One region of the Blautia sp. AM28-27 genome, then DNA from elsewhere that is predicted to be linked to it. Evidence: predicted binding sites of a transcription regulator. Region 1 holds the regulator's gene; each other region holds the start of a gene.

Region 1 (7,802 bases):
CACCGCGCACATTGCTGTTGCGAAGGGACGGAACACCTTTTCCCTTCAGACGGATCTTCGTATCGGTCTGGGTTCCCGGTTTTACAGTGTAGAGAACGTCCCCGTCAACGGTGCTGATCTTCACATCACCGCCGAGTGCTGCCTGGGCAAACGTAATCGGTGCAGTGGAGAAAATGTTCATATCCTGTCTCTGGAAGATCGGATGACGGGTTACCTGAACCTCGACAAGCAGATCTCCTCTCGGTCCGCCGTTTACACCCGGCTCACCTTTTTCACGGATCCGGATGCTCTGTCCATCGTCGATTCCAGCCGGAATGTTGACCTGAATGCGTTTTCTGCTGGATGTATAGCCCGTGCCGTGGCATGCGGTACATTTATCGCGAATGATCTTTCCGGTTCCGTTACAATCCGGACAGGTCGTCACGTTTCTCACAGAACCGAACATGGTCTGCTGTGTGTACGTAATCTGACCAGTTCCGTTACATTTGGAGCATGTCTCCGGTGAAGTTCCTGGTTTTGCGCCGGTTCCGTGGCACGTTGTACAGGTATCCTTCAGGTTGATCTCGAGCTCTTTCTGGCATCCGAAAACAGCTTCCTCAAACGTAATGTGGACAACAGCGCGGAGGTTTGCTCCCTTCATAGGTCCATTGTTTGCTCTTCTTCTGCTTCCGCCGCCACCGAACAGGTCGCCGAAAATATCGCCGAAGATATCACCCATATCTCCGCCGCCAAAGTCGAAGCCGCCGAATCCGCCGGCTCCTGCGCCGCCACCGCCGTTTTCAAATGCAGCGTGGCCAAACTGATCGTACTGACGCCGTTTGTCCGGATCACTCAGCACGCCATAGGCTTCTGTCGCCTCTTTAAATTTTGCCTCGGCCTCTTTGTCGCCCGGGTTCATATCCGGATGGTATTTCTTGGCCAGTTTACGGTATGCTTTTTTTAATGTTGCATCGTCCGCTCCGCGGTCTACGCCGAGGACCTCGTAATAATCTCTTTTTTCTGCCATTTATGTTCACCTTTTCATTTCTGTTCCACAAATTTCATCTTTGCAGAAATGTTTTTCCGCACGCTCCAGTATAGCACTTTTCCGAAAGCAATACCAGCATAAATACAGGGGGCGGAATGTATTTTCCGTCCCCTGCAAACATTCGCCTCACAGGGCTTTTTGCGTTTATTTACTTATTGTTTCAACTCACAGTCGGTATTTTCACGGAGTGTGACATGCCGAAAATTAAACCTCTTTGTAGTCAGCGTCTACGACATCGTCGTCATGGCCGCCTGCTGCTCCTGCATTTCCCATATCCGGGCCTGCACCTGCTGTTCCGGCACCAGCGCCTGCTGCTCCGCCCTGCTGCTCATACAGTTTTGCAAACAGTTTCTGAGCGCTTGTCATCAGTTTTTCCTGAGCTGCTTTCAGATCAGCTACCTGTGCATCGGTCATTTCTTCCGGATTGCATTTTGCAATGAGATCTTTCAGTGCGTTCAGGTCAGCTTCTACTGCTGTTTTGTCGTTTGCATCAAGCTTGTCGCCGACTTCCTCGATTGCTTTCTCGGTCTGGAATACCATGGAGTCTGCATCGTTTCTTGCGTCGATTGCTTCTTTTCGTTTCTTATCCTGAGCCTCGAACTCAGCAGCTTCTTTGACTGCTTTGTCGATCTCGCTGTCGGACATGTTAGAGCCTGCGGTGATGGTGATGTGCTGCTCTTTTCCTGTTCCAAGGTCTTTTGCAGATACATTTACGATACCGTTGGCATCGATATCAAAGGTAACCTCGATCTGCGGAACGCCTCTTCTTGCTGGCGGAATTCCATCCAGACGGAACTGGCCGAGGGATTTGTTGTCTTTCGCGAACTGACGCTCACCCTGTACTACGTTGATATCTACTGCTGTCTGGTTATCTGCTGCTGTTGAGAAGATCTGGCTCTTCTTGGTCGGGATTGTGGTGTTACGCTCGATCAGACGAGTTGCAATACCTCCCATGGTCTCGATGGACAGAGACAGCGGAGTTACATCCAGAAGAAGGATATCGCCTGCGCCGGCGTCTCCTGCAAGTTTACCACCCTGTACGGAAGCACCAAGTGCTACGCACTCATCCGGGTTCAGGCTCTTGCTCGGCTCGTGTCCGGTCAGCTGTCTTACTTTATCCTGTACAGCCGGGATACGGGTAGATCCGCCTACCAGAAGGACTTTGGAAAGCTCGGATGCCTGAAGGCCTGCATCAGAAAGTGCTCTCTGTACCGGCTCTGCGGTTTTCTCTACCAGGTCGTGGGTCAGCTCATCGAATTTAGCCTTTGTCAGGTTCATATCGAGATGTTTCGGGCCATCTGCGGTTGCAGTGATGAACGGCAGGTTGATGTTGGTTGTAGTTGCGCTGGAAAGCTCTTTCTTTGCTTTCTCTGCTGCTTCTCTGATTCTCTGCAGAGCCATTTTATCATTGGAAAGATCTACGCCTTCCTGTTTCTTGAACTCAGCAAGGATATAATCTGTTACTTTCTGGTCGAAGTCATCGCCGCCCAGACGGTTGTTTCCTGCTGTGGAAAGAACTTCGATAACGCCGTCACCGATCTCGATGATGGAAACATCGAAAGTACCGCCGCCAAGGTCGTATACCATGATCTTCTGCTCATTTTCGTTGTCCAGTCCGTATGCCAGAGCTGCTGCGGTAGGCTCGTTGATGATACGTTTTACATCAAGACCTGCGATTTTACCGGCATCTTTGGTTGCCTGACGCTGTGCGTCATTGAAGTAAGCCGGAACTGTGATAACTGCTTCTGTTACTTTCTCACCAAGGTAGTTCTCTGCATCACCTTTCAGTTTCTGAAGAATCATAGCGGAGATCTCCTGCGGAGAGTATTTCTTTCCTTCGATGTCTACTTTATAGTCAGTACCCATCTCACGTTTGATAGAACGGATGGTTCTGTCTGCGTTTGTTACAGCCTGACGTTTTGCCGGCTCGCCGACCAGACGGTCACCTGTTTTTGTGAATGCTACGATAGATGGAGTTGTTCTTTCACCCTCTGCGTTTGCGATAACGGTTGGTTTTCCACCTTCCATAACGGCTACACAGCTGTTTGTTGTTCCTAAGTCAATACCAATAATTTTGCCCATTGTTGTTTCCTCCTCAATGAATTATGCTAAAAAATGGTTTAATTTCTATTTATTTATCTTCAAGGCTTAGTTAGCCACCTTGACCATACTGTGACGGACTACGGAACCTTTGTACATGTAGCCCTTCAGGAACTCTTCTACGACGATGTTCTCGCCGGCTTCCTCATCCTCCACATGCATCACTGCGTTGTGCAGGTTCGGATCGAATTCCTTTCCAACGGCCTCGATCACGGTTACACCGAGTTCATCGAGTGCTGTGGTAAACTGTTTGTATACTTTATTCATGCCGTCTGCGAACGGATCTTCCTCCGGGTTTTCCACCGTTGCAAGTCCGCGCTCGAAGCTGTCAACAACCGGAAGAATCTTCTCGATGATGTCTTTTGCTCCAATGGCATACATATTTGCTTTTTCTTTTTCGGTGCGTTTGCGGAAGTTATCGAACTCTGCCATCTGACGGGTCAGGCGGTCAGTCAGCTCTTCGATTTTCTCATCTTTTTTATCTTTTTTCTTTTTGAAGAACTTTCGTTCTTTGCCATCCTCAGCAGTTTCTTCTGCAGCTTCCGCTTCTTTTGCCTCTGCTGCTTTCTTTGCTTCTTCCTGCTCCGCAGCCGGTTCGGTTTCCGGCAGATCGGTCTCTGCTCCGGTTTCTTTTTCCATCTCGCGTGTAGGTTCTTCCATGGTTTCCTCTTTCTTTCTATTTTCTTCGCTCACTGATCATTCCACCTTTCTACTCACCTGTGTCCGGCTTTTTGAAGACGGCGTCCAGTTGAACTTTTAATGTTTTCAGGTTATCTACCACATTTTCGTAATCCATCCGCTTTGGTCCCACGATACCGATTGTTCCGCGCATACCGTTTCCCATATCGTATGTGGTGGTGACCACGCTGCAGTCCCGTAAGGGTTCCATCGAAGATTCATTTCCGATGTATACCTGAATACCGGTATTTTCCTCTCCGTCCTGCTCCTCGGCAGCTCCTTTGATCATATCGACCAGTTTCTGCCGTTCCTCGAATGTGGAAATCAGCTGGCTGGCTTTGCTGCTGTCGGAAAGCTCAGGGTACTTGAAAATGTTGGTTGCGCCGCTGGTGTACACCGGCACATCTTCTTCGCTGACTGCGATGGCTTCCGCTACGGTATCGACCACTTTGCTGATGATGCCGGAGTGGATGCCTGCCTGCTCTTTCATCTTCTTGATCATGCCAAGATTGATTTCTTCAATGGTCAGGCCATTGAGCTGTGTGTTCAGAAGCAGGTTCAGCTTTAATATCTGTTCATCGTTGATGGTCTCGTCGAGGTCGATCATCTGGTTTTTCACCAGGTTGCCTTCTACGACGATGACGGCCAGGAGCTGCTCTTCATTGACTTTTGAGAGCTGGATGAATTTCACTTTATTTCTGTGATATTCCGGTCCTGTAATCAACGTTGCATAGTTGGTAGATGAAGCGAGGACTTTGACAACCTGCTGCAGAACTTTTTCCATTCGGTCTGTTTTTTCAATGACCATGTTTTTGATGTCTGCAACTTCCTGTTCTTTTTCCCGCATCAGCTCATCTACATAGAGGCGGTAGCCTTTATCGGAAGGAATGCGTCCTGCGGAAGTGTGGGGCTGTAAGATGTAACCCATCTCTTCCAGATCGGACATTTCATTCCGGATTGTGGCGGAGCTTAAATTCAAATCCGTGTATTTGGAAATCGTTCTTGAGCCGACCGGCTCGCCCGTTTCCAGATACGTCTGGATGATCGCTTTTAATATTTTTCTTTTTCTTTCATCCAATTCTGTATCCACTAAGATAAGCTCCTTCCTGTTGTATAGTCCTGTTAGCACTCGTTTCAGTGGAGTGCTAACATCTATGCTCTTAAGATAGCACTCTGCCTTTTGTTTGTCAACACCTTTTCCCGGTTTTTCTATGAAGAAATTGTGAAAAAAGTATAAACCGTTTTCTTTCTGAAAAGGAATCTGACTTTTCTTTTTTATTGCATTCTACTGTTTCAAAGGCGCTATAGCCGTATGGTAGGATTCTGCCATTTCGATACGACCATTTAGTAGCATTTTCTCAGAGGTGATGAATCATGAAATATCAGAGACTGGAGGATCTGCGCACGGACCACGATCTGACGATCCGCCAGGTTGCCGACTATCTCGGCTGCAACCGCGATGTGTATACCCGATATGAAAAAGGCGTCCGGCAGCTGCCGATCTCCATTGCCATCCGTCTGGCGGAGCTGTATCAGGTCAGTCTGGATTATCTGGTCGGCATCAGCGATGAGAAGCGGCCGTATGGATCCTGACTTTCCGGTGTCTCCGCCGCAGCAAAAGCAGGAGGACAGTTTTTCTTTTCCCTGTCCTCCCTGTTTTGCTTTTTCGTTTACAGATTCTGCAGATATTCCATCATCCGCGTTTCGCTGAGTTTCCATCCGTCCGGCTCCCCGCAGAGATACAGCGTAAAATGCCCGCACGGGACTCCGTTTTCCAGGTGGATGCCGGTATACAGTTCTACAATGAGGAGTTCTTCTGCTTTTTCTTCATATATATTAGTGATCTGATAGATGCGCTCTCCCTTTTCGTCCACCGGCCATTCTTTCTTCAGCACATCCCTCAGACGGCTCTCCTGCCCCTGCGCTTCGCATTCTTCCTCCCGGCTGATCATTTTTTCAAACGCTTCCGGCGTCTCCATCCGTTCCACTATATTCTGGACAAAATCTTCTATTTCTATTCTTTCTGCTTTTCCCATTCGTTCCCCCATTTCTGCCGTACATATTTTTCTGTTTTCTGCACAGGCTGTCTTCACCCGCCGTTTCTCTCTCCCGCCCTATTCTCCAATTTGCGACCATATGATCTGATTTAACTTTGTCCATCCAACCGTTTGGTAGTATGGGTTTGAATCTGAAAGGATGGTACAACGTATGAAATACCAGAGAATTGAAGATATGCGGATTGATCAGGATCTCACCATCAAAGAGATTTCTGCCCTGCTCGAATGCAACCGCGACGTCTATTCCCGCTACGAAAAAGGAATCCGCGACATCCCGATCGACTATGTGATCCGACTTGCACGGTTCTATGACTGCTCGGTCGACTATCTGCTGAGTGTCTCCAGTAAAAAGAGAAAATTCGGCGATTAATTTTTTTATTGTTGTCTTTTTATTTTTGTGTTTTTCGTTTTGATGCGACCGTTTGGTCGTATTTTATATTATAATGGTATTCTTATTTTGCGTCAATTCTGAACAAGAAGGAATCAAAATCGGACGCAAAAAAGCGTGCCGGAAAGTTTTCTGTCGCTTTTCCGGCACGCTTTTTTTCATGCTCTTTTCTTCTTTTTTATTCTTCCATGTCATCCAGGCTCTTCTTCAGTGTGATCATTTTGTCACGCAGCTCGGCGGCCATTTCGAAGTTGAGTTCGGCGGCAGCGGCTTTCATCTGTTTCTGTACCTGGCCGATCAGTTTTTCCAGTTCTTCGCGGCTCATGGACTCCGGGTCTTTTTCCATCTTTTCTTCTGTCTTTGCCACTTCTTTCGAAATGCTGATGAGATCGCGGACGGCTTTTTTGATGGTGGTCGGAGTGATGCCGTGTTCTTTGTTGTAGGCTTCCTGCAGGGCACGGCGGCGCTTCGTCTCGTCGATCGCGAGTCGCATGGAATCGGTCATCACATCGGCGTACATGATAACATGGCCCTCGCTGTTTCGTGCGGCACGGCCGATGGTCTGGATCAGGGAGGTTTCGGAACGCAGGAAACCTTCTTTATCGGCATCCAGGATCGCCACGAGTGTGATTTCCGGGATGTCGAGACCCTCACGCAGAAGGTTGATGCCGACGAGCACATCGAAGACATCGAGACGCATATCACGGATGATCTCGGTCCGTTCCAGGGTGTCGATATCGGAGTGCAGGTAGCGCACGCGGATGCCGGCCTCTTTCATATAGTCGGTCAGATCCTCTGCCATACGCTTCGTCAGCGTCGTCACGAGAACTTTGTTGTGTTTTTCAGTTTCTTTCTTTACTTCCGAAATCAGATCGTCGATCTGTCCCTCCACCGGGCGCACCTCGACATCCGGGTCGAGAAGGCCGGTCGGGCGGATGATCTGTTCGGCGCGCAGCAGCTCGTGGTCTGCCTCGTAGTCGCCCGGCGTGGCAGATACGAAGAGGATCTGATCGATCCGGTCCTCGAACTCGCCGAAGTTCAACGGGCGGTTGTCTTTTGCGGACGGCAGACGGAATCCATAGTCCACCAGCGTCGATTTCCGCGACTGGTCGCCGGCATACATGCTGCGGATCTGCGGAACAGTCTTATGCGACTCATCCACGATGATGAGGAAATCATCTCCGAAATAGTCCATCAGTGTGTAGGGCGGCTCGCCTGGCTTTAATCCGGAGAGGTAACGCGAATAGTTTTCGATGCCGGAACAGATGCCGGTTTCTTTGAGCATCTCAATATCGAAATTGGTCCGCTCCTCGATGCGCTGGGCCTCGATCAGTTTTCCCTCGTGCTTGAAGAACTTCACCTGCTCTTCCATATCCTTTTCAATCTCGCCTGTTGCTTTCAGGATCGTGTCCATCGGCACAACGTAGTGGGAGGCCGGAAAGATTGCGATGTGGTTCAGTTCACATAAGATTTCACCCGTCAGCGTATCGATCTGCACCAGACGGTCAATCTCATCCCCGAAGAACTCGACGCGCACCGCCTTGTCCGTCTC
Region 2 (7,802 bases), on a different contig from region 1:
ACTGTTAGGAGGAGAGCGCGATGAATAAGGGAATGAAAAAAAGATGGATTTCACTGTACGTAGAAAACCAGGTTGGTGTCCTTTCCAAGATTTCCGGGCTTTTTTCCGCAAAAAGCTATAACCTGGACAGCCTGACCGTCGGAACGACCGAGGACCCGACCGTATCGCGTATGACGATCGCCACGGTCAGTGACGATGAGACGTTTGAGCAGATCAAAAAACAGCTGAACCGCATGGTCGAGGTCATCAAAGTCATCGACTTCACCGACGTGTTTGTGCGCATGAAAGAGATTCTGTATATCAAGGTATTCAACTGCAGCGCAGCTGACAAAGTCGAGCTGTTCCAGATCGCTGAGACGTTCAAGGCGAAGGTCATCGACTACGGAAAAGACAGCCTGCTGCTCGAGTTTGTCCAGACGGCGACGAAAAACGATGCAGTTGTGAAGCTGATGAAAGAGGAATTCAGCAAGATCGAAGTCGTGCGCGGCGGAAGCGTCGGTATCGAGTCGATCAATGTGATGGAGCGGTAAAAGAGAGGACGTTTTTGCGTGAACGAAAAGAGTATTACCACAATTACGTTAAAAAAGATTAATAAGAAAAGTGTGTATCAGTACATCTATGAGCACCGCCAGACGGCGAAGCAGCAGATTGTGCAGGATCTGACGATGGGGCTTTCGATGCACAGCGGAACGCTCGAGCATATCTGCATCGACCCGGAAGGGCCGGAGTGCTACTGCGCTTCTTTTTATTGAAGAGTTTCTGCAGTCGGAATTTTAATTTTTAGTTATAGAATTTCAGGGATAGAAAATCCGGGAACGGAAAGTTTTACATTGCTTTCCATTCCCGGATTTTTTCTGCTTTTTATCAGTGTTCGTTTTTAGATAAACATCGCATAAATCGACGCTCCGACCACAGTCAGAATACCTGCAACTGCAATCGAAAGGCTGCTCATCGCGCCCTCGACATCGCCCATCTCCATGGCCTTCGCCGTACCGATCGCATGGGAGGCCGATCCGATACTGATGCCCTTTGCAATCGGCTCCTCAATGTGAAACAGCTTGCAGAGCGTCTCCGCCAGCATATTTCCCAGCACACCCGTGATGATGATAACGGCAACCGTGATCGTCACCGCACCGCCGAGCTCTTCCGAAACACCCATGCCGATGGCCGTTGTGATGGATTTCGGCAGCAGTGTTACATACATTTTATGATTCAGATTGAAGATCAGCGCCAGCGCGAGAACCACGGTAAGGCTCGTCAGCACGCCGGAGAGAATACCGGCGAGGATGGCTTTGATATTCTTTTTCAATGCCTCCATCTGCTCATACAGCGGAATCGCAAGGCAGACCGTTGCAGGAGTCAGCAGATAGCTCAAGTATTTTGCACCGTCATTATAATTCTGATAATCGATATCGAAAACAGCAAGGAATACAATGACGACTGCAATGGAAATCAGCAGCGGATTGAAAATCGGAAGCCCAAATTTTTTCTTTAACAGCATGCCGAGCTCATACGCCAGAAGGCTGATGACAACGCCGAAAAATGCAGATTCACAGAACATATTTGTCATTTTGCGTCCCCTCCTTTGTGTTTCTTTTCCAGCCGGATGACCGCCTGTGTCACGCGTCCGGACACAACCATAACGACGATGGTGCTGACGAGCGTAATCACGAGAACCGGAACGAGAACGGCTTTTAATTCACCCCAGGATTCCATCAGGCCGACGCCCGCCGGAATGAACATGACCGGCATGATCTCAATCATAAACTTGCCTGCGTCCTCGACGGCATCAAGTTTTAATGCCCCCGTCATCAGAAGCGCCAGCATCAGCACAAGACCGTAGATACTTGCCGGAATCGGAAGCGGCAGCACGGCGTGCAGGATTTCTCCGACGAACGAAACCGCCATAATTACAAGGAACTGTCTTAATAATTTCACTTTTTCTGTTGTCCTTTCTCCCCATAACCCACATAACATCACTCCTTCTCAATGTCACGACCCCGATTATACTACCCGCATAAAAGAATTTCAACCGTAAATGTTACTGCAATTTTGGCGATTTTTGCCAAAAAAAGCAAAAAAATGCCCGCCGATCAAACGAAAAAGTGAAATCGGTGGGCATTTTAACATAATTTTTTGAGTTGATCCGATACGGAACTTTTTAAGCATTGCTTTCGGCATTTTTCCGATCCGGCAGAACGAAGATAAAGATCAGCGAACTGACAAGCAGCATGCCCGGATAGAAGAGGTTTGCCATGATTTCAAAGGCGGAGAGCTCATATCCCAGTTCATGCACCGCGGAAATCGCCACGAGCATCTGTGCGCCGTACGGCAGGATGCCCTGTGAGATGCAGGAGAAGGTATCGAGGAGCGATGCCGTTTTCCGTGGGGTGATGCCGTAGTCCTCGGACATCTGCTTTGCGATCGGGTTTGCCATGACGATCGCGACGGTGTTGTTTGCGGTCGCAATGTCGAGCAGCACGACGAGAATGCCGACACCGAGCTGGCCGCCCTTTTTTCCGCGGAAGATTTTGTGAATGGCACGAAGCAGGACAGTAAAGCCGCCGTTTTCCCGAATCAGCGCGCACATCGCAGCGACAAGAATCGCAACCATACATGTCTCAAACATACCCGAAGTGCCGCTTCCCATGCTGGAGAGCATATCCCAGAGCGTCGTCTGTCCCGTACCGAGCATGATAACGGCACCGGAAGCAATACCGATAAGGAGTACGACAAACACCTGAATGCCCGCGATGCCGCCGATCAGCACGAGCAGGTACGGAACCATCTGCAGCAGATGGTATTCGTGGACGATCGGTGTGCCCGGCGCCTGTCGGAAGGAGATTACAAGGATCAGCGCCAGCGCGGCAAGAGCAGCCGGGAGAGCGATCCAGAAGTTTTCGCGGAACTTGTCTTTCATCTCGCAGCCCTGTCCGTTGCAGGCGGCGATTGTCGTGTCGGAGATGAAGGAGAGGTTGTCGCCGAACATGGATCCGCCCATGACGGAGGCGACGCAGAGCGCCAGCGAAAAGCCGGAGGTCTCGGCAACAGCAGCGGCGATCGGCACGAGAAGCGTGATCGTTCCGACGGAGGTTCCCATGGCCGTGGAGACGAAGCAGGCAACGACAAAGAGCACAGCGACGGCATACTTTGCCGGAATCCAGGAGAGCATGAAATAGGCAACGCTCTCTGCACTGCTCCTTCCGACAACGCCGACAAACGTGCCTGCGGCGAGGAAGATCAGCAGCATTGTGATGATGTTTTTGTCCCCGATGCCCTGTCCCATGAGGGCGAGCTTTTCTTCAAACGGGACACTGCGGTTCTGCAGACAGGCGACGAGGATCGCTGCCAGAAACGCGACGACGATGGGGATGTTGTAGAAGCCCATCGGAATTTTTAAAATATACTCGGAATAAATGCCGAGCCCCAGATAAAACACCAGAAAAACGGCGATCGGGAGCAGGGCGGATGGCTTTCCTTTTTTCATAGAAATAAATACCAGACCTTTCGTGTGATTTTCCTTATTTTTCAATAGGGCGAATAGAATTATTCTATCATCTGGATCAGAAATCGTAAAGTAAAAAAGCAGGAAAAAACACGCCGGACATCTGGTAAATTCCAGAAATCCGGCGTGTTTTATAAGAGGTGCGTTTTGCTGTGCCTGTGCTTTATCATTTTGCAAGGAGCATCATAATCTGATTGCTTCTGCTTACGAACTTTGTCATCTCGTCCGGAGAGAGCGGTTTGTGGCTGATCATTGCCAGATCATACAGCTGCTCGCAGAACAGGGATGTGTTGTCGTTCTCGCCATTCTTCAGAATGTACTGAACGAGCGGATGTTTTGCATTCAGGATCAGGGTTTCCTGTCCGCCGAACATGGACGGATCCATGCCGGTCATGCCGTACATCTTCATCATATCCTGCATCCGGCGGCTCTCCTCGGAAAGCGTTACCATGGAGGATACATTTTCGTCTTTCAGGTTCTCAACTTTGACGGTCAGATCTTTCTTGTCGAGGACTTTGCGGAAGAGATCGGTCAGAGTATTTGTAGCGTCGGTCAGATCCTCACCGGACTCGTCTTTCATATCGTTGGTCAGATCTGCATCGATGCGCTGGAAAGTTACATGCTCGTTGCAACGCTCTGCATGGGTGATGAAAGCGGAGTCGATGTTGTGTTTCAGGATGACAGCATCCATGCCCTGACTGCGGAACATGTTGATGTACTGGCTCTGCTGAACTTCGTCGGTGACGTAGTAAACAGTCGTTTTTTCCGGCTCTTTCTTCTCGTCAGCGTTTTCCGTATTTTCGGTATTCTCCGTAGTTTCAGCCTTCTCTTCGGTGTTCTCTGCAGGAGCTTCTTCTTTCTTATTCTCGTTGATGCAGTCCTCAAGAGTCAGATATTTTCCGTCGATGTTCTTGAACAGAATATAGTCCATCATCTTCTTGGAGAATTTCTCGTCCTTGATGCATCCGTATTTGATGAATGGGTTGATATCATCCCAGTATTTCTCGTAATTCTCACGGTCGGTTTTGCACATGCCGGAGAGCTTGTCAGCGAATTTCTTGGAGATGTACTCGGAGATCTTCTTGACAAATCCGTCGTTCTGCAGTGCGCTTCGGGATACGTTCAGCGGCAGATCCGGGCAGTCGATGACGCCTTTTAAGAGCATCAGGTATTCCGGAATGACTTCTTTGATGTTGTCGGCAATAAATACCTGGTTGTTGTACAGCTTGATGGTTCCCTCGATGGAATCGTACTCGGTGTTGATACGCGGGAAGTAGAGGATACCTTTGAGGTTGAACGGATAGTCCATGTTCAGGTGGATCCAGAACAGCGGCTCGCGGTAGTCGTTGAAGACTTTGCGGTAGAATTCTTTATAATCCTCATCGCTGCACTCGTTTGGATGTTTGGTCCACAGCGGGTGGATATCACTGATGGAAACCGGGCGTTTGTTGATTTTTACTTTCTCTTTGGCCGGGGAAACTTCAACCTGCTCTTTCGTTCCGTCTTCTTTTTCTTTCTCTTCGTATTTTGCGTCCTCGTGGATGTGCTCTACGACAACGTCGTCATCTTTTAATTCGCTTTCATCGATGGTCTCGTATTCCTGCGGCGCATTTGCTTTGGACAGGAAAATTTCAACCGGCATGAAGGAGCAGTATTTTTCCAGAACTTCGCGGACACGGTATTCGTTTGCGAATTCCAGGCAGTCCTCGTTCAGGAACAGAGTGATTTCGGTACCAACAGTTGTCTTGCTGCCCTCGGACATATCGTACTCGGTGCTTCCGTCACAGGTCCAGTGTACCGGGGTGGATCCTTCTTTATAGGAAAGAGAATCGATGTGAACTTCATCTGCTACCATGAAAGCAGAGTAGAAACCAAGACCGAAGTGGCCGATCATCTGATCTGAATTCGTTTTGTCTTTGTATTTCTCCAGGAATTCGGTAGCGCCGGAGAAGGCGATCTGGGTAATATATTCTTCGACTTCGTCTGCGGTCATACCGATACCGTTATCGATGAATTTTAAGGTTTTCTCATCCGGGTTTACAATCACCTGAATGGCTGCTTTGTAGTCATCCGGCAGAGTATATTCGCCCATGCCGTCGAGTTTTTTCAGTTTGGTGATGGCATCGCAGCCGTTGGAAACGAGCTCGCGGACGAAGATATCGTGGTCGGAATACATCCATTTTTTGATAATCGGGAAAATATTGTCGCTGTTGATTGAAAGATTTCCATGTTTCGCACTCATGAGAAACACACTCCTTTTCTTATAAAAATATTTTGATCCAGCAAAGCGGGGATATCATGCTTTTTTAGATGTCTGCAGCTTTTTTACTGCTCTGATAGTTATAGTAATACTGGCACAGGGAAAAGTCAAGGGAAAATTAGCACTCGAGAAAAAAGAGTGCTAACAGAACGACGGAAAGTATTGAATTTACTGGTATTACGGTACTTTCTAAACTTTTTGTAAAGTCTGATCAGAAGGGCTGCGCAGTTGTTTCTGGAGAATGGATATGCTACAATGAAAAAGCATAGAAGCGTTTCGAACAGAAAGATTCCGAGGGTACATAAAAGAAAAATGGAGGAAATACATGACAAATGCGACAAAGGCGGCGCTGGAAGCGTCATTAAAAAAGCTGCTTTTGAAAAAGCCGCTGGACAAAATTACGATCAACGATCTGACGACAGACTGCGGCATCAGCCGGATGGCGTTTTATTATCATTTTAAGGATATCTATGATCTTGTCGAATGGTCGTGCCTGGAGGATGCGACGCAGGCGCTGCAGGGGAAGAAAACGTATGAGACATGGCAGGAAGGCCTGCAGCAGATTTTTGAGGCAGTGCTCGAGAATAAACCATTTATTATGAATGTCTATCACTCTGTAAGCCGGGAGCAGATCGAAACATATCTCTTTCATCTGACGCACGATCTGCTGTACGGTGTCGTACAGGAAAAAGCAAAGGGAACCGGCATCTCCGAGGCGGATCAGAGTTTTATCGCAGATTTCTATAAGTATAGCTTTACCGGTGTCATGCTCGACTGGATCAAAGACGGAATGAAAGTGGATTACCATATGATTGCGGAAAAAATGCACCGCACGATGGAAGGAAATGTCGTCAATTCCATCCGAAATTTTGAAAAAAGAAATAAAATATAGTTACACTTTACAAAACAGGGCGGATGATAAAAATTTAATCATCCGCCCTGTTTTGTAAATGGAAAAGCGGGGAAAAATGAAGTAAGATTCAAATTGTCAACAGACAATGGCAACACAAATAGAAACTTGTAAAACAAAGAAAGCAGCATAACCTATACGAACCGGAAATTCGAAAAAACATTCCGGCAGTCGTATTTAGAAAAGAAAGGATGAACGTCTATGTCAAAAAAAGGATTAAAATTCGGAATCGCATCAGCAGCAGTCATCGGAGCTGGAGCAGCAGTGCTGCAGGCAAAAAACAAGAGTGAAGCAAAAAAAGCAGCGGAGAAAACCACTGTAACATCAGAACCAAAGAATGATTACCGCAACACCGAGCGCGGAAAAGATAAGAAAAACAGCAAAGGCATTTATTACACCAACGGAAACTACGAAGCCTTCGCAAGACCGGAAAAACCGGAAGGCGTCGATGAGAAGAGCGCATACCTCGTAGGAAGCGGCCTCGCAGCCCTCGCAGCAGCGTGCTTCCTTGTAAGAGACGGCCAGATGAAAGGCGATCACATCCACATTCTGGAAGCCATGGACATCGCCGGCGGTGCCTGCGACGGTATCTACGATCCGACCCGCGGCTACATCATGAGAGGCGGCCGTGAGATGGAAAACCACTTCGAGTGCCTGTGGGATCTGTTCCACAGCATCCCGTCAATTGAGACACCTGGTGTATCCGTTCTTGATGAGTATTACTGGCTGAACAAAAAAGACCCGAACTACTCCCTGTGCCGTGCAACGAAGAACCGCGGCGAGGATGCCCATACCGACGGCAAGTTCAACCTGAGCCAGAAAGGCTGCATGGAGATCATGAAACTCTTCATGACAAGAGACGAGGATCTGTACGACAAGACGATCGAGGATGTTTTCGATGATGAAGTCTTCAATTCCACCTTCTGGCTGTACTGGAGAACGATGTTCGCATTCGAAAACTGGCACAGTGCACTGGAGATGAAGCTGTACTTCCAGCGGTTTATTCACCACATCGGCGGACTGCCGGACTTCTCCGCACTGAAATTCACGAAGTACAACCAGTATGAATCCCTGATTCTTCCGATGAAGAAATACCTCGAGGATGCCGGCGTAGACTTCCAGTTCAA
Region 3 (7,802 bases), on a different contig from region 1:
GAGAGCACCAGAATCAAAAACGGAACCATCTGAAATGTGATCTCTTCCGGATTGCGGATTTTCTCCAGAGAGCTCTTTAAAAACGTAAAGCCGACTTCAATAACCAGAAACGAAACGATCAGCGCTGCAATATACTCGATCCGTCCATGCCCGAACGGATGCTCTTTGTCGGCCGGCTTGTTTGCCATCTTGACACCAACAAAGCTGATCACAGACGATGCCGCATCGGAAAGGTTATTGAACGCATCCGCCATGATCGCCAGAGAGTTCATTCCGGCACCGATCAGCAGCTTTGCCGTAAACAGCAGAATGTTGCAGCAGATTCCCACGATACTTGACAAAATGCCGTAGCTCGTGCGCACATCCGCGTTGTCGGTTTTCTCATAATCTTTTACAAAACGTCTTACCAGAAAATCTGTCATGGTTCCCCCTTCTTTTAAAAAAAGGCCTCCTGCATTGCCGCGGAGCCCTTACGTTTTCTCTGTCTTTTTCTATAGTAGGCAGTGTCGGAAAAAAAGTCAAGCCTAACATATTTTCGGGATTTCTACTAATAATTACAGGGGACTCTTCCGGCAGCATTTGACAATTGAATGAGAGTTTTTCTTTTCCCTCTGCCTTTCGAGTCCCCTATAATTTGATTTTTATTTTACTTTATAAATTTTAGCCATATCCTGCACATACAGCGGATAGAACCGATAGCCCGCAAAATCGCTCCGAAGAGCAACCTCGCATGCCATATCCTCGATATACAGGTTTGCCGCATCGTCACAGAGCAGTGTTTCCATTTTTTTGTAAAGCTCAACCTGCTCCTCTTCATCCGTGCTGGTCTTAACCTGCTGATACAGTTTATCATACTCTTCGTTGCTGTAGTTGATAAAGTTCTTGGATGATGTTGAGGTAAACCGTTCCAGGAGTGCGCGTCCGGTCAGATAGGCCGCATCAACGCCGACAACCGTGGACTGGAAATTCCGGTCTGCATATACATCCGACAGCCAGCTGTCCCACTCGACCTGCTGAATTTTGGCAGTAACACCGATCGCTTTAAGCTGCTCTACCAGAACCTGGGCTGTATCGATATGCTGCTGATAATTGTTTGGCACTGTAATCGTAAGCTCAAATCCATCTGGGTATCCGGCTTCTTTTAACAGTTCTTTTGCCTTCTCAATATCCTGATTATATCGCTCTGACAGTTCCGGCACATAATATTTTCCAAATGCCGGGAACATGCTGCTTCCGATGATCGTTCCTTTTCCGTCCGCAATCATATCCAGCACTTCCTGACGGTTTGCCGCATAGCAGAGCGCCTGGCGCACCTTCACATTGTTGAACGGTTCCACGGCATTGTTCAGATACAGCGCCTGTACCAGGTTCATACCGCCGTCATAAATCGTAAAATCGGAATCTTCGGCAAGCTGCGCTGTCTGTGTGGAACTGAGACGTGCATACATGTCCAGTGTACCGGATTTCAGGTTTGTTACGACTGCATTGCTGTCCTTGACAATTCGAAATGTTACCTTGTCCAGATACGCCTGATTTTCCGTATCCCAGTAATCGCTGAATTTTTCAAGGACAATGTTTTCCTGCGGGGACCGTGATACATAGTGGAACGGGCCTGTTCCGACTGGATCTGCTTCCAGATCTTCCACATGCTCAGGTACAATCGCCACCGTCAGATAGGCAAGAAACTCGGTGTCTGCCTCTTTTAAATAGATGTCGATCGTGCTCTCGTCCGGAATTTCAACCTTGTCTACATTGGAAAATGCCTCTACCAGAGGCGTTCCGTCTCCGTTGATACCCGCACAGCGTTCGATTGAATATTTTACATCCTCTGCAGTGACGGTCGTTCCATCGTGGAACTTGACACCATTCCGGAGCTTGAAGGTATAAACCTTTCCATTCTCCGAGATCGAATGGCTCTCTGCCACCGCATCGTTCAGATTTCCTTCTTCATCGGGCTTTACAAGGCCCTCATAAATATTGAATAGGATTTCTTTCGTTCCTGCCGCAACAGATTTGTGTGGGTCAAGACTATCCTCAATGTCCTGAGGAATTCCTACCGTGATGGAACCTCCCATAACAGGTTCCCCTGTCGGGGTTGATTCCGTTGATACCTGAGAACTTGTGGTATCGGAAGAATCTGCTTTCCCATCCTTGCCATCCTGGCATCCGCCAAGTACAACAGTAAGAGCTGCAACTAAAAGCAGCGCAAGTACGCTTCTTCTTTTCTTCATGATTTCTCCTTTTGATACGAGTTCTCTCATTTTGTAATTGTCACGCCTATTGTATCCGACCTGTTCCCAAATAGCAAGTACATTATTGTATACAATTTATTTTCCGAATCCGGAAATCGCGCGCATCCATCCCTGCCGTTTTATCCTCGCACCTTTTTTCCCGCACGCCCCGGCTCGGTTTCTTTTCGCCGGAAAAAGATAAAAATTTTGCCGCCCGGGAATTTTAACATTCCCGGGCGGCAAACGCTTTTGCTTTTTTTCTTTTATCCTTCAATGGAGATTGTCTTTTTCTGCTCCACAGCCGGTTTTGCTTCCTTCTTCGGTACGAAGAGTTTCAGCAGACCGTGTTTAAATTCAGCCTTGATATCCTCTTCGGTAATATCCTCACCTACATAGAAGCTTCTACTGCATGCACCTGCGTAACGCTCTTTACGGATGTAGCGGCCGCTCTCTTTTTCTTTCTCGTCTTTGTCAAGACCTTTCTCTGCACTGATGGTCAGATAACCATTTTCCAGTGTGGCCTGAACTTCATCTTTTGTGAAGCCCGGAAGGTCAACCACTACCTCGTAGCCATTATTCAGCTCGCGAATATCTGTTTTCATCACATGGCTGGCTTTGCGGCCATACAGTTTCTTTTCTGTATTCTTCATCTCTTTGTCATAATCATAGAACGGAAAATCGTTGAAAAAGTCATCAAATAAATTTTCTCCAAAAATACTAGGCATTAACATAAGTCATCGCTCCTTCTTATTCTTCTCATGGAACCTGATCCATGCTTTTTCTCCGGTTTTTCTTTTCACCGGATCTTTTTGTTTACCTGTTTCTTTGGAACGGAAAGGCTTCCGGATACCGGAGGTTTTCTTCTTTTCCTCTCTTTGTATCCCTCTTCCTTTGTTCTAGCTGTAATATAACACTTATTATTAGCACTGTCAAGAGGTGAGTGCTAATTATTTTGTGAAAAATTTGTGAAGCCTTGATTTTACGGGCTTCACAGGGATTTTTCACTTGCTTTCGCACTCTATTTTCTTGATTTGACCACATTTTTACCACAAATCTTTGGAAAAATATATTCGTCTAATTTTCTTAGCACATTTTACGACAACGGCTTATGGTTTATACCACAGCAGGTACAGTTTTCGGCAGATTTATTTTAGACATCTCATTCTCCACGTGAGACTTCTTTGCAATATGATTGTAGACATTCATTGTGATCTGTGCATCTGAATGTTCTTCGCTCCGCTACGGTCGGTGCTAAACGGATGTCCCCCGGACATCCAGCACCCCATCACATACTGCATAACTTTGGGATTGACATTATTCTCACCCAGTCTGGTACATCCCGTATGACGAAGGGTATGCGATGAAATAGGAGGCATCAGCTCTGGCTCTCGCTTCTCTTCTTCTGCCAGTTTGCTTTCTTTCTTAATTATAGGCATTAACAATGTTTTTCAGAAAACTGTTCACTCCCGCCGGCATAATCGGACGTCCATGCTTTGTATTGAAAATGAATCCACTACGTCCACCGATCTCCACATTACTCTGCAAACCAAGCATCAGGTTCAGCTCTCTCTGTTTACGGAACGCATCATATACCATCTGTGTCATAGGAATGTCCCTGATTTCTGCATCTATTTTGGTTTCTGAATCATGGAAACAATATCCTTCTTCACCTTCATAATATACAAGCTGTCCACCTACATGGATCTCCCGATCACACGGTTTTCAGTGCTTTTTTCATGTTTTTCTATTAAATTTTCCTCAGACACCTATATAAGTGAAACTTAGCGAAACTTAAATCATGCCCAATATGGAATATACATATTTGTTTGTTCTTGATTTTTTAATCTGATCATCTATGCAATCTATTTCCATGACGTATAAATTAATTGCCTTTTATCAAATGCTTCCTCTCCGCCTTCCATAATATCTACAATTTGCTTATGTGTAGATTTCAGGTCAATATTCCCTTGCGATATATCAATCGTTGTATCTTGATACTCAACCACAAAAATTCTTTCAGCATCACCCAGAACTGGAATGTTAGCATTGTGTGTAGCAAAAATAAATTGTATATCTTGTTTCTTTTTCGCAATTGCTGTAATTACTTCATCGTAAATAATTTTATTATCCAAATCATCTTCTGGCTGATCTATAAGAATAATATCATTATCAGACTGCATGAGTATAAACAATATAAGAGCTGACGCACGCTGCCCTATTGAATGGTGTCGTAATAATTTGTCATGATAATATATTTCAACATTATTGGAAACCTGATTCTTCAGAAGATCCGCATACTGATCTTGCAATTTTTTATCAAGCTTTGTATATTCTGAGGATGAAATAATTTCCTTGATTTTCATACCATCACATAATATCCAGTCTTCTATAAGCTCCACATAATCTCTAAACGTGTCACATAAGTATTGATATTTTATTTCAGAAATACCTGACCCCCTAAAATCAGTCTTCATCTGTGATTTAAAATTATCTCTGTCACCTTTAAAATCAATAGTGATTTTTAATTCATTTTGTGATTCATTAATTTTCTGAATTTCAAGTTTATATGCATTGAATTGTTCTAATAATATATCATTTCTTTCACGCATTGCTTTCTTGAATGCACTTTCTATTTGTTTTTTGGATTTAGCTCGTTCATTTAGTTGCTTTAAATTCTCTTTATATTTTTCCAGCTCTTCTGTCATTTTGACAAATCCATCAATATCTAACGTATCATCTTTGATTTCTCTTTTTATTTCAGCAAATTCATCAGATAATCCATCTATTTTTTTCGATAACATTTCCACTACATCTGCAAATTCTAACGAATTACTTTCTATCTGCGTGACGGCCTCTCCAATTTTTAAAATTTCATTTCCAATTGCACTTAAAATATCACTTGCCTTCTTTATAATATCAGAATTATAAACACTTTCCACGCCCTGCAAGCCTAAAGTCACATCTTTATTATTATCATAACACTTTTTTAATTCTCGTACTGCTGAATCAATTCGTCCTTTTACAGAATCCAACTTTGCTTTATCTGTTGTATATCCAGTTTGTTTTTTTAATTTTTCTGCAACGCCTTTTTCCTTGTAAATAGACATTTTATGCTCAACTTCAGATTCTTTAATTTTGCATTCCTCAATCTGCTCTGGAATTTTATTCGCATCTAATAATTGAGAAACCGATGTTGTCAACTCCTTCACACAAGATGTTATTTCTGCACTTTTCCCTATTTTTCCACCAACCAATTTCTCAAGAAGACCATTTTCATGATCAGCACTATTTGATAGATCTTTTTGCCCAAAATATTGAATTCCATCAAACAAGCTTGACGGTTGTATATTTAAGTCAAGTCCATTTTCATCTATAACATTACTCTGTTCTCCGTATATGCGACTAACAATATAATGTTTGCCATGTTTATCAACAACAGATAATGTTGCTTTTCCTCCAGAGCCAAAAATATTTTTTATCAGTGATTCTTTATATTCTTTATCTGTTTGCAACGGTAAATCAAATATATAACGAATTGCTTCAAGCACAGACGACTTTCCACTTCCGCGAATTCCAATTAACGAATTAAGCTCTGATGAAAATCTAATAGTCTGACCATCAAATTTTCCGCCTTGAAAACTTATAGATTCAATATACCCATGTCTTCTTTCCGGTAATGATTCAGCAACTCTACTTTTATAGTCCTGTAATGCAAATTTAATCGCCGCATATGAATATTCTCCGATTTTTAAATATGTTTGTTTATCGCCTTTTCCAATATCTTTCAATGATTTAGGATCCGATCCCTCTATAAGAGCTGGAATATATCCAAAACAACGATTAAATTTATTTATATTATCCCTTGTCCTCGATTTTTGTATTCCTAAAACTCGTTTTCTAAACGGAGCAAGTCCTGAGAGCGATTCTAAAAGACCGCCTCCACATTCGTTAAACAAACCACTGCCTTGATCAACATGGGCAAATATTACAAAATAATCTTTTCCATACTCTTCCAGTTTTTCCAATGTGCTTTTTAAATCATAACAACATTTTGTATTTCTATTTTCAGGATTAGATATTGTTGCAAATGCGGCTGTTAAAAATGTTTGAATGTGATTATTACCATTTTCTAACCATTCATCAGGATTAAAAACTATAAGAGTATGTATACCATTAGCTCCCTCTTTAACAGTCAATTCCACACCAGGTAATATAAATATTTTTTCTTTGCTTGCTGCCCTTTTTAAGGCTTTATATTCATCTTTGTCAAATTTATTATGATTGGTAATAACTCCAACAGAAATATTAGCTTGTTTCAATGCCGAAATATATGATTTCACAAAATCATTTGGTTCACCACTATATGAAAATTCTTTATCTTTTTGTGTATGCAGATGAAAATCTGCCCTTAAAAATTCAAGCCCTGATTCAAACATTTTATCCCTCCTTATATTACTCTACCCCTAACGCCTTAAACACTGCATCTTCCGCACTCTGATACGGAATCAGCTGAAATGCACTCATCAGATCAGCTGGAACACTTGCAAAATCAACAAACGATGTACTTGGAATCAGCACCTTCTTTGCGCCGCTATCCAGACACACCTGAAGTGTATTGGCAAGTTCATCCACCTTTATCATTGTGCCACTAATTGTTATATCTCCCAACACTGCCAAGTTGCTGACAACAGGCTTTCCAAGAGCAATCGAACAAAGTGCAATCAATGTTGGAAGTGCCAATTTGTCTGTCATACCGATACCCTGCAAATCCTGATAATTGATGATGTAATCCTTGGTCGAGGTGCTGATAGAGCCACTGATCCGATTGCCGTTGGCTTTCAGATAATTAAATGCCGTGTTCACCGCTTCCTTGCATTTAGAATCACTGCCTAAGCCAGTCCGTTCAATTTTGCCATTGCCTGGAAGCATCTGACTTTCCAAACGGAATACACCAATCATGCCACTTTTTCCTCTGGATACGGTATAAACCTGTCCCGGATTACACATTCCATCCGGTATCAGCTTACCACCACCCTGTTCTGGTACGGAAACATAATGTTCTGACATATCTTCTAGATCTATATAAGAGAAGTTCACATCATAAAACTCCATACCACCCAGCTTCTTCAATTGCTCCTTGACACGGCGACGCATTTCCAATGCAATCTGAATAATTTCTTCCAGTTCTTCTTTGGTAAACTCACCATTTGGGTACATCAACTTCAGATAACCGTCTATCATACGACGAACCGCAATTGTATCACGCTGATTCAGATTTCTCCCCAGACGGAAGTAGTGATCAAGTGCATCTCCATACTGCTCCTTGCGAAGCTCTCGGATGAACTCTGCCAAATAGTCACTGATAAAACCATAATCATTAGTAAAATGCTCCGGTCTGAACTTCGGTATCTCCCATCCTGGAAGATAACAGTGCATACGATCAAGAAATGCTGTATCTGTTCCCATTTCCTGCGGGAAAGGTGCAAACAGACTGGATGTTTTCAACAGCACGTCCACACTTTGATTGATATTTCCCACAAATACCATGGACGCAGTAGCAGCTTTTTCTTC
Region 4 (7,802 bases), on a different contig from region 1:
TTCCATCGTTCAGCCAGTTCGGTGCCTCGATGATTCCCGGAAACTCATGCAGCACGGTTTCTTCTCCGGTCTCCACATCCATCGTGCAGAGAATGCTGTCGGTGTTGTCTCTGTCTCCTGTCCATCCGGAGAGCATTTTTCCGGCGCGGCAGGTATCCTCCAGTGTTGCCGCATCCATATCCACAATCTGCAGTGCACCGTTTGCACGGGCGAACTGGAAGCAGGCTTTCAGATCAACCATGCCTTTTCCAAGCGGCGCTTCCTGGCCGGTGATTTTCATATCTTTATAATGAACGGCTTTGACTCGGTCCGCATGCGCCCAGAGGAACTCTTCCGGGTCGACGCCGCCGCAGTACATCCAGCCGGCATCTACTTCTGCTCCGACTTTTTCACCGCAGGCTTCCAGGAGATATTCGTACGCTGTTTTTCCATTCACGCGGATACAGATATCTTCTTTTTCGTTGTGGATCAGAAGACCTGCTCCGGCTTTTTCCAGTTCTTCTGCCAGTTCGCGGTATCTTGCAGCGGTTTCGTCCAGAACATCTTTTGTCAGGCGTGCCGGGCTCTTTACGACAAACCAGGAAATGTGGTATTTCTGCGCCAGTTCTGTAAGAATGGCAAATTCTCTTTCATAGTGGTATTCATCCAGGAAAATGTGGACCGCATGAACCTCAATGTGGTATTTTGCAAGCAGCGGCATTGCCTGCTCCAGATCCTCCGGGATCCAGAAACCGTAGTCCCTGGCATCAACACGGAATCCGAGACACGGCTCGATCTGGCGGTAGCCTGCCTCATAGATTTTCTTTAAAAATCCTTCGGGATCCTGTTTCCATTCTTTGGATACCCCATACATCTGTACACCAAAATACATATTGGTTTCCTCCTTCTCCAGATCCGCTGTTTCCCCATTTTCAGCGGATTTTCTTTTCCTCCATTTTACCACATTTCTTCTATTATAGATATGATTTTTCCTGTCAGTTATAAGAAACACGCTTTGCGTAAAAAAGGCGCCCCGTATGTGTTTTTTCCACATACGGAACGCCTTTTTCCGCCATTTTTTTCAGGGCCTGGTTATTCTTATACAAACTGGTTCGTTTTCTCATCGTACTCATAGTCGATGAGCGCCAGTTTTTCCCGCAGATCGGATTCCTCTGTCTGCATGGCCGCGCAGAATTCTGCGAGCGACGGGTAAAAATCTCTTAATTGCGTATTGACATAGCTCAGCAGCATTACGGGATCTTTCGGCATCATTCGTCTACTACCTCCACACCTGGTTTGATCATTGCTTTCAGGCCGCCGTTTTCCACATCCAGAAGGATCGTATCGCCCTCGCTGACCTGACCGCCAAGGATCAGTTTTGCGGTGCTGGTTTCTACCTCTTTCTGTACGAAACGTTTCAATGGACGGGCGCCGTAAACAGGGTCGTAGCCGCCCTCGATGACAAACTGTTTTGCAGCCGGGCTCAGTTCGACGGTAAGCTCCTGGTCTGCCAGACGTTTGTTCAGTCCTTTCAGCAACAGATCTACGATATGACCAATGTTGTCTTTTGTCAATGGTTTGAACATAATTGTTTCATCCAGACGGTTCAGGAACTCCGGACGGAAGTGTGCACGCAGATCCTGCATGACCAGGTTTCTCGCCTCTTCGGAGATGCTGCCGTCGTCCTGAATGCCGTCCAGCAGATACTGGGATCCGATATTGGAGGTCATGATCAGGATCGTATTTTTAAAGTCTACGGTACGGCCCTGGGAGTCGGTGATACGGCCGTCATCGAGTACCTGCAGCAGAACGTTGAAGACGTCCGGATGCGCTTTCTCGATCTCATCGAACAGAACAACAGAATATGGTTTTCTGCGCACTGCCTCGGTCAGCTGGCCGCCCTCCTCGTAGCCTACATATCCCGGAGGCGCTCCGATCAGACGGGAGACGGAGTATTTCTCCATGTATTCACTCATATCGATTCGAACCATGTTGTTCTCATCATCAAACAGCTTTTCTGCCAACGTTTTCGCAAGCTCTGTTTTACCGACACCGGTAGGTCCAAGGAACAGGAACGAACCGATCGGTTTTGTCGGATCCTTGATTCCGGCTTTGGAACGGATGATTGCATCCGAAACCTTGGTGACTGCCTCATTCTGGCCGATAACTCTCGTGTGAAGTTCATCTTCCAGGCCGAGGATCTTAGTTCTCTCGCCTTCGGTCAGTTTTGCAACCGGGATTCCGGTCCAGCGGGAGACAATTCTGGCAATCTCTTCATCCGTTACACTCTCGTGTACCAGGGAGAGATCTTCATTTTTAACTTTTTTCTCTTCTGCTTCCAGCATCTGCTGTAATTTCGGGAGTTCACCGTACTGCAGTTCAGCGGCGCGGTTCAGATCGTAATCATTCTTTGCTTTCTGGATCTGGCGGTTCATGTCCTCGATCTGCTCACGCAGTTTGGACAGTTTCTCAACGGAACTCTTTTCATTTTCCCACTGTGCCTTTGCAGAATTGAAGGTATCCTTTAACTCAGCCAGCTCTTTCTGCAGTGTTTCCAAACGCTCGCGGCTCAGATTGTCGGTCTCTTTTTTCAGTGCAGCTTCCTCGATCTGCATCTGCAGAATCTTACGGCGCTGCTCATCCAGCTCGGCCGGCATGGAATCCAGTTCTGTCTTGATCAGAGCGCATGCCTCGTCGACCAGGTCGATTGCTTTATCTGGCAGGAAACGGTCGCTGATGTAACGGTTCGAAAGGGTTGCGGCTGCAACGAGGGCACCGTCGGTGATTTTTACGCCGTGGTAAACTTCGTAGCGCTCTTTTAAGCCACGCAGGATGGAAATCGTATCCTCTACGGTCGGCTCATCAACCTGAACCGGCTGGAAACGGCGCTCCAGGGCGGCATCTTTTTCGATGTACTGGCGGTACTCATCCAGCGTTGTGGCACCGATGCAGTGCAGTTCGCCTCGTGCCAGCATAGGTTTCAGCATGTTTCCGGCATCCATCGCGCCGTCGGTCTTTCCGGCGCCGACGATCAGGTGCAGCTCATCGATGAACAGAATGATTTTTCCGTCGCTCTTTCTGACTTCCTCCAGAACGGCTTTCAGACGCTCCTCGAATTCGCCGCGGTATTTTGCACCGGCTACCAAGGCTCCCATATCGAGGGAGAAAATGGTTTTATCTTTCAGGCTCTCCGGTACATCGCCGTTGGCGATTCGCTGGGCCAGGCCTTCTACGACTGCGGTTTTACCAACACCAGGCTCACCGATCAGAACCGGATTGTTTTTTGTCTTACGGGACAGGATACGGACAACGTTCCGAATTTCGGTATCACGGCCGATAACCGGGTCCATTTTCTGGTTTCTGGCTTTTTCTACGATATCCTGGCCATATTTTTCCAGGGTGTCGTATGTCGCCTCCGGGTTGTCGGTGGTAACTCTCTGGTTTCCGCGCACGGTGCTTAATGCCTGCAGGAAACGTTCTCTTGTGATGCCGTACTCCTGAAACAGTTTTTTCATGGACGGGCTTGGGTTTTTCAGCATTGCCAGGAAGAGGTGTTCTACGGAAACATACTCGTCTCCCATGGCTTTCGCCTCATCCTCAGCATTTACCAGTGCTTTATTCAGATACTGACCGATATACGGCTGACCGCCGGATACTTTGACGCGGTCGTTCAGTGCCGTCTCGACACGGTTCAGAAAATGATCTTTGTTGATTTCCATCTTTTCGATCATTTTCAGAATCAGGCTGTCGTCCTGATGCAGGAGGTTATACAACAGATGCTCCTGCTCTATTTCCTGGTTGCCGAAATCGTATGCGGTCTTTTCCAGGTCCTGTACAGCCTGCAGCGATTTTTGTGTGAATTTACTAATATTCATAATCGGCTTCCTCCTTATCTATTTGGGTGCTAACATTCGCTCCGAACAAAAAGAGCGTTGATGTGAATTTTCTTTTCTTTCTTTGTTCTAGTCGTACTATAACACTAGTTATTAGCACTGTCAAGAGGTGAGTGCTAATTTTTTTTATTTTTCCCGACGCTCCTTTTCTCCCTCCCCCCCTAAAAGATTTTTATTCATCGCCGTACACAGCAATAAAATGAATCAGTGCCTCTGTTTCGGAACTGGCATACTTTTTGGCAGATGCTTCCAGCGGCTGTGATTGATATGCTTCAAACGAATCGCCCTCGTCGCGTCCAGATATGTAGCGATTATCATTTAGTTTCCACTTCCTCATTTCTTCAAAATAAGCAGTATTCGCCATTTCCGAATTCCAGTCCATTCGTTCCAGCAGATAATACTCCATTCCATGATAACATTCTTCGCAAATTCCCGTAAAAAATTCTTCTGCTGTCTGAGATGTTAAATGCTCTGGAGCATACCATATTTCGTTCTCTTCATTATTATATAATGCAACGCAATTCGATGATCCTGTCTCTTTCACATACAGCGGAATTTCGGGAATTCCAAGTCGTTCTGTTTCAAGCCGTACCATCTTCTGCGCTGCAATTGTTCTTTCTTCCAGTGTTTTTTGCCTCCATTCGCTCTCCTTTAAGCTCAGCAGAAATTCTTTATTTTCCTGAAAAATGTTCTCCTGATTCTGGACGAGATTATAGTCCTTTTTTCGTTCGTAAAGTTCTGCCACTCCGGACGGAGACTCAAGCTTCCAATATATCATCATACAAGTCGGTACCATACTCACGCATACTGAAACAAACAGAAATGCGTTTAAGTCACTTCTTTTTAATCTCCAGAATTTTTTCGGAGAATATTTTCGTTTTTTTCTATGTAAATCTCTTAAAACCGTAACAAGAAATATCCCATCCAGCACTGCAAGAAACAACACAATTTTCAGTGAATATTGGGCAAATAAAAACAGCATCAGTATGCTCGGCGGAAATGTATAGAATAAAACTTCATTTGCAGTTCCATCTGCGCAGTAGCTTCGAATGGGTGAGGCCAGCCACAAAATCAGGCACAGCGCATAGGCAAAAAGCATTGTCCCCGACGAAATATGGACGGAACATTCTGTAATATATACCTCAACCTGTTTCACATACATCACATACAAGATACAGATCGGATATAAAATCGAGCTTTTGCTCAACCAGTATGCCGCTGATTTTCTTTCCCGTCTTCTTTTCTGTTCCTCCATATCAGATCCCCCTGATTTTTCTTTTGTTTTATTTGAAATACTTGTATGTTTATTTTAGCGTAATTTTTCGTTTTTGCCTATCCTTCGTTTTTCAGTTGAATCTTTCTGTAAAAACCAAAATTGCGAAACCCTGTTTTGGCAGGACTCCGCAATCTCTTTTTCCTATTTACTTTATGATACATGACGGGCAGCATATTTCATTTTCTGGTTTCCGGCGCATTTCTTAAAATACTGCCGGATCGCATCTTCGTTCATATCGTTTCCGATAAACACAGCCTGGCCGGCGTTTTTCTGTTCTGTGCCGGTGATGCTGTAGCGGTGATCGGCGACATCAAATTGGAGAAACTGGTCTCCGGCTGCGAACTGTCCTTTTGCACGGATGATATTTCCAAACGCTCCGCGAATGATCTGTTCCAGAAAACACCACAGGGTTTCCGGTGCCTCCATTCGGATATTTTCGAAGGAGAAGGTCTCCGGCATCTTTTCGCCGCTCTGCGTATCCTGTACTTCTTTCTCATATCGGCCGCCCAGCAGCAGGCTCTGGTAATCTTCCCGTGTCATCGTGGATGCATAATCCGTGATGATTTTTGCCTGCGGGTTAATTTCCTGCAGAAATTTCTGGATGCGCTGTTTTTCTTCCGCCTGGCATGCTTCTGTTTTGGAAACAATGATCGTATCCGCGCTTCGGATCTGATCCTGATACAGCTCGGGATATTCCGCCATATAGCGGCGGTAACTGTAAACATCCACAATAGTGACCGGCGAGAGAAGCTGAATTCTCTCGTACTCGATCTGACGCAGATTTTCTATAATCCGGGCGAGACTTCCGACGCCTGTCGGTTCTACGATCAGGTATTCCGGGCCTACCACATTGGCAATGGTCAGCACGGATGCTGCAAAATCCTTTTTCCCGATGCAGCAGATGCACTGCTCTGTCATTTCCCATACATTTTTCTGCGTTCCTTGCCGGTTCTGGCCAAGACGTGCGCCGTCGATTCCTGCGGCTCCATATTCATTTTCCAGTATGGCAAACCGCTGATCGACGTTCCTGGCCAGCCGTTTGATAAATGTTGTTTTTCCCGCGCCCAAAAAGCCGGATACGATCAATATTTTCATACGTTTCCTTTTTCAGTCAAATTTTCAAATCATCAGTCAGCCAATTTAACGACTGGTTTGATTAAATCCTTCGGTTTATCTCTCATGAGGAACAGTGCTTCTTCCAGATGATCCCATCCATCAAACACATGTGTGGACAGCGGGCTGACATCCAGCTTGCCTGCCGAAACAAGAGCTCCCAGTTTTTCCATGCGGAGTCTTCCGCCAGGCATCAGGCCTCCGTTAATCTGTTTGTGACCCATTCCAACGCCCCACTCTACACGCGGAATATCAATGTTGTCACCGGATCCAAGATAGTTTACATTTCCGATCTTTCCGCCCGGTTTCAGGCATTTTACTGCTTCTGCAAAGGTTTCTACACCACCGCCGGCGATGACTACTTTATCAACACCTTTTCCATCTGTCATATCAAGTACCTGCTGGAAAATCGGTCCGTTCTTGTAGCTGACAAAATCCGTTGCGCCGTATTTTTTTGCCGCTTCTACGCAGACCGGTCTCGTTCCGACAGCAATGATTCTCGATGCGCCGCGCATATTCGTTCCGGCTACCGACATCAGACCAACTGGTCCGATTCCGATGACAAGAACTGTATCACCAAACTGTACATCGGCAAGCTCTACGCCGTGGAATCCGGTCGGCACCATATCGGAAAGCATGCACGCGTCGACAACATTGATGTTTTTCGGAAGCAGCGCAAGGTTTCCATCGGCATCATTTACATGAAAGAATTCAGAAAAGACACCATCTTTGAAGTTGGAGAATTTCCAGCCTGCCAGCATTCCGCCGGAGTGCATGGAATAACCAGCCTGTGCTTCCAGAGAATTCCAGTCCGGAGTGATGGCCGGCACAAGAACCCGGTCTCCCGGTTTGAAATCTTTTACGAGCTCTCCGACTTCCACAACCTCTGCACAGCACTCATGGCCCAGAATCATGTTATGACGGTCACCGATGGCCCCTTCCCATAAAGTGTGGACATCTGATGTGCAGATGGCAACTGCCAGTGGACGGCAAATGGCATCCATCGGCCCGCATTTCGGGCGTTCTTTCTCGATCCATCCGGATTCACCGATTTTCAGCATTGCATAACCTTTCATATCTTTTGCTCTCCTTTCAGATTGTTAATGATTTATCGATTCCTATGATTCGAATATATCACTAATAGGTTACTAATTCAACAGAAAAGTCACGGAATATCGTAGAATATTCCGTGACTTTTTTATAGCTTTTGCACAATAGATTACTTATAGATACTTTTTATCAAATTCTGTACCGACCGCATTCCCATACCGAAACGGCTACAGCCGGCTTTCTGCATTTCCTGTATAGTTTCCAGACTGCGGATTCCACCGGCGGCCTTGATCTGAATGCGACCGGCGGCTTCACGGCTCATGATTCGAACCTGCTCCACGGTGGAAGGACAGCCGGGATACCATCCGGTGCTCGTCTTTACATAATCCGCACGGCCTTCCACACACAGATCCACTGCCTGGCAGATTTCCTGCTCCGTCAGCTGCGGTGCCTCGATGATCACCTTAAAAATCGCCGAAGGCACCTGCTCC

What was found. Region 1 encodes HrcA, which represses chaperone genes, less so after heat shock. Its sites were predicted from a motif close to TGTTAGCACTCNNNNNNNNNGAGTGCTAACA; they were not measured.
Region 2: htpG (molecular chaperone HtpG) is a predicted target of HrcA. The motif match lies at 5,882-5,912, and genes of this name have one in related genera.
Region 3: DW743_RS13645 (Hsp20/alpha crystallin family protein) is a predicted target of HrcA. The motif match lies at 3,150-3,180, and genes of this name have one in related genera.
Region 4: clpB (ATP-dependent chaperone ClpB) is a predicted target of HrcA. The motif match lies at 3,964-3,994, and genes of this name have one in related genera.

Annotation. Positions count from the first base shown of each region.
Region 1 covers NZ_QUJK01000009.1:69,483-77,284, forward strand. The annotation lists gene dnaJ (molecular chaperone DnaJ) at 1-1,006, opposite strand, end outside; gene dnaK (molecular chaperone DnaK) at 1,232-3,109, opposite strand; gene grpE (nucleotide exchange factor GrpE) at 3,176-3,787, opposite strand; gene hrcA (heat-inducible transcriptional repressor HrcA) at 3,837-4,895, opposite strand; gene DW743_RS12245 (helix-turn-helix domain-containing protein) at 5,180-5,398, shown strand; gene DW743_RS12250 (hypothetical protein) at 5,476-5,841, opposite strand; gene DW743_RS12255 (helix-turn-helix domain-containing protein) at 6,014-6,232, shown strand; gene uvrB (excinuclease ABC subunit UvrB) at 6,429-7,802, opposite strand, start outside.
Region 2 covers NZ_QUJK01000001.1:162,624-170,425, forward strand. The annotation lists gene ilvB (biosynthetic-type acetolactate synthase large subunit) at 1-8, shown strand, start outside; gene ilvN (acetolactate synthase small subunit) at 21-530, shown strand; gene DW743_RS18035 (hypothetical protein) at 549-752, shown strand; gene DW743_RS00725 (LrgB family protein) at 878-1,570, opposite strand; gene DW743_RS00730 (CidA/LrgA family protein) at 1,567-1,938, opposite strand; gene DW743_RS00735 (Na+/H+ antiporter NhaC family protein) at 2,162-3,487, opposite strand; gene htpG (molecular chaperone HtpG) at 3,672-5,747, opposite strand; gene DW743_RS00745 (TetR-like C-terminal domain-containing protein) at 6,091-6,657, shown strand; gene DW743_RS00750 (oleate hydratase) at 6,877-7,802, shown strand, end outside.
Region 3 covers NZ_QUJK01000012.1:59,423-67,224, forward strand. The annotation lists gene DW743_RS13635 (cation diffusion facilitator family transporter) at 1-422, opposite strand, end outside; gene DW743_RS13640 (ABC transporter substrate-binding protein) at 642-2,231, opposite strand; gene DW743_RS13645 (Hsp20/alpha crystallin family protein) at 2,495-2,962, opposite strand; gene DW743_RS18505 (hypothetical protein) at 3,654-3,836, opposite strand; gene DW743_RS13655 (TrlF family AAA-like ATPase) at 4,094-6,667, opposite strand; gene brxL (protease Lon-related BREX system protein BrxL) at 6,684-7,802, opposite strand, start outside.
Region 4 covers NZ_QUJK01000015.1:3,783-11,584, forward strand. The annotation lists gene DW743_RS14400 (TIM barrel protein) at 1-871, opposite strand, end outside; gene DW743_RS14405 (DUF4250 domain-containing protein) at 1,078-1,251, opposite strand; gene clpB (ATP-dependent chaperone ClpB) at 1,248-3,854, opposite strand; gene DW743_RS14415 (hypothetical protein) at 4,045-5,127, opposite strand; gene DW743_RS14420 (CobW family GTP-binding protein) at 5,299-6,243, opposite strand; gene DW743_RS14425 (NAD(P)-dependent alcohol dehydrogenase) at 6,276-7,337, opposite strand; gene deoC (deoxyribose-phosphate aldolase) at 7,481-7,802, opposite strand, start outside.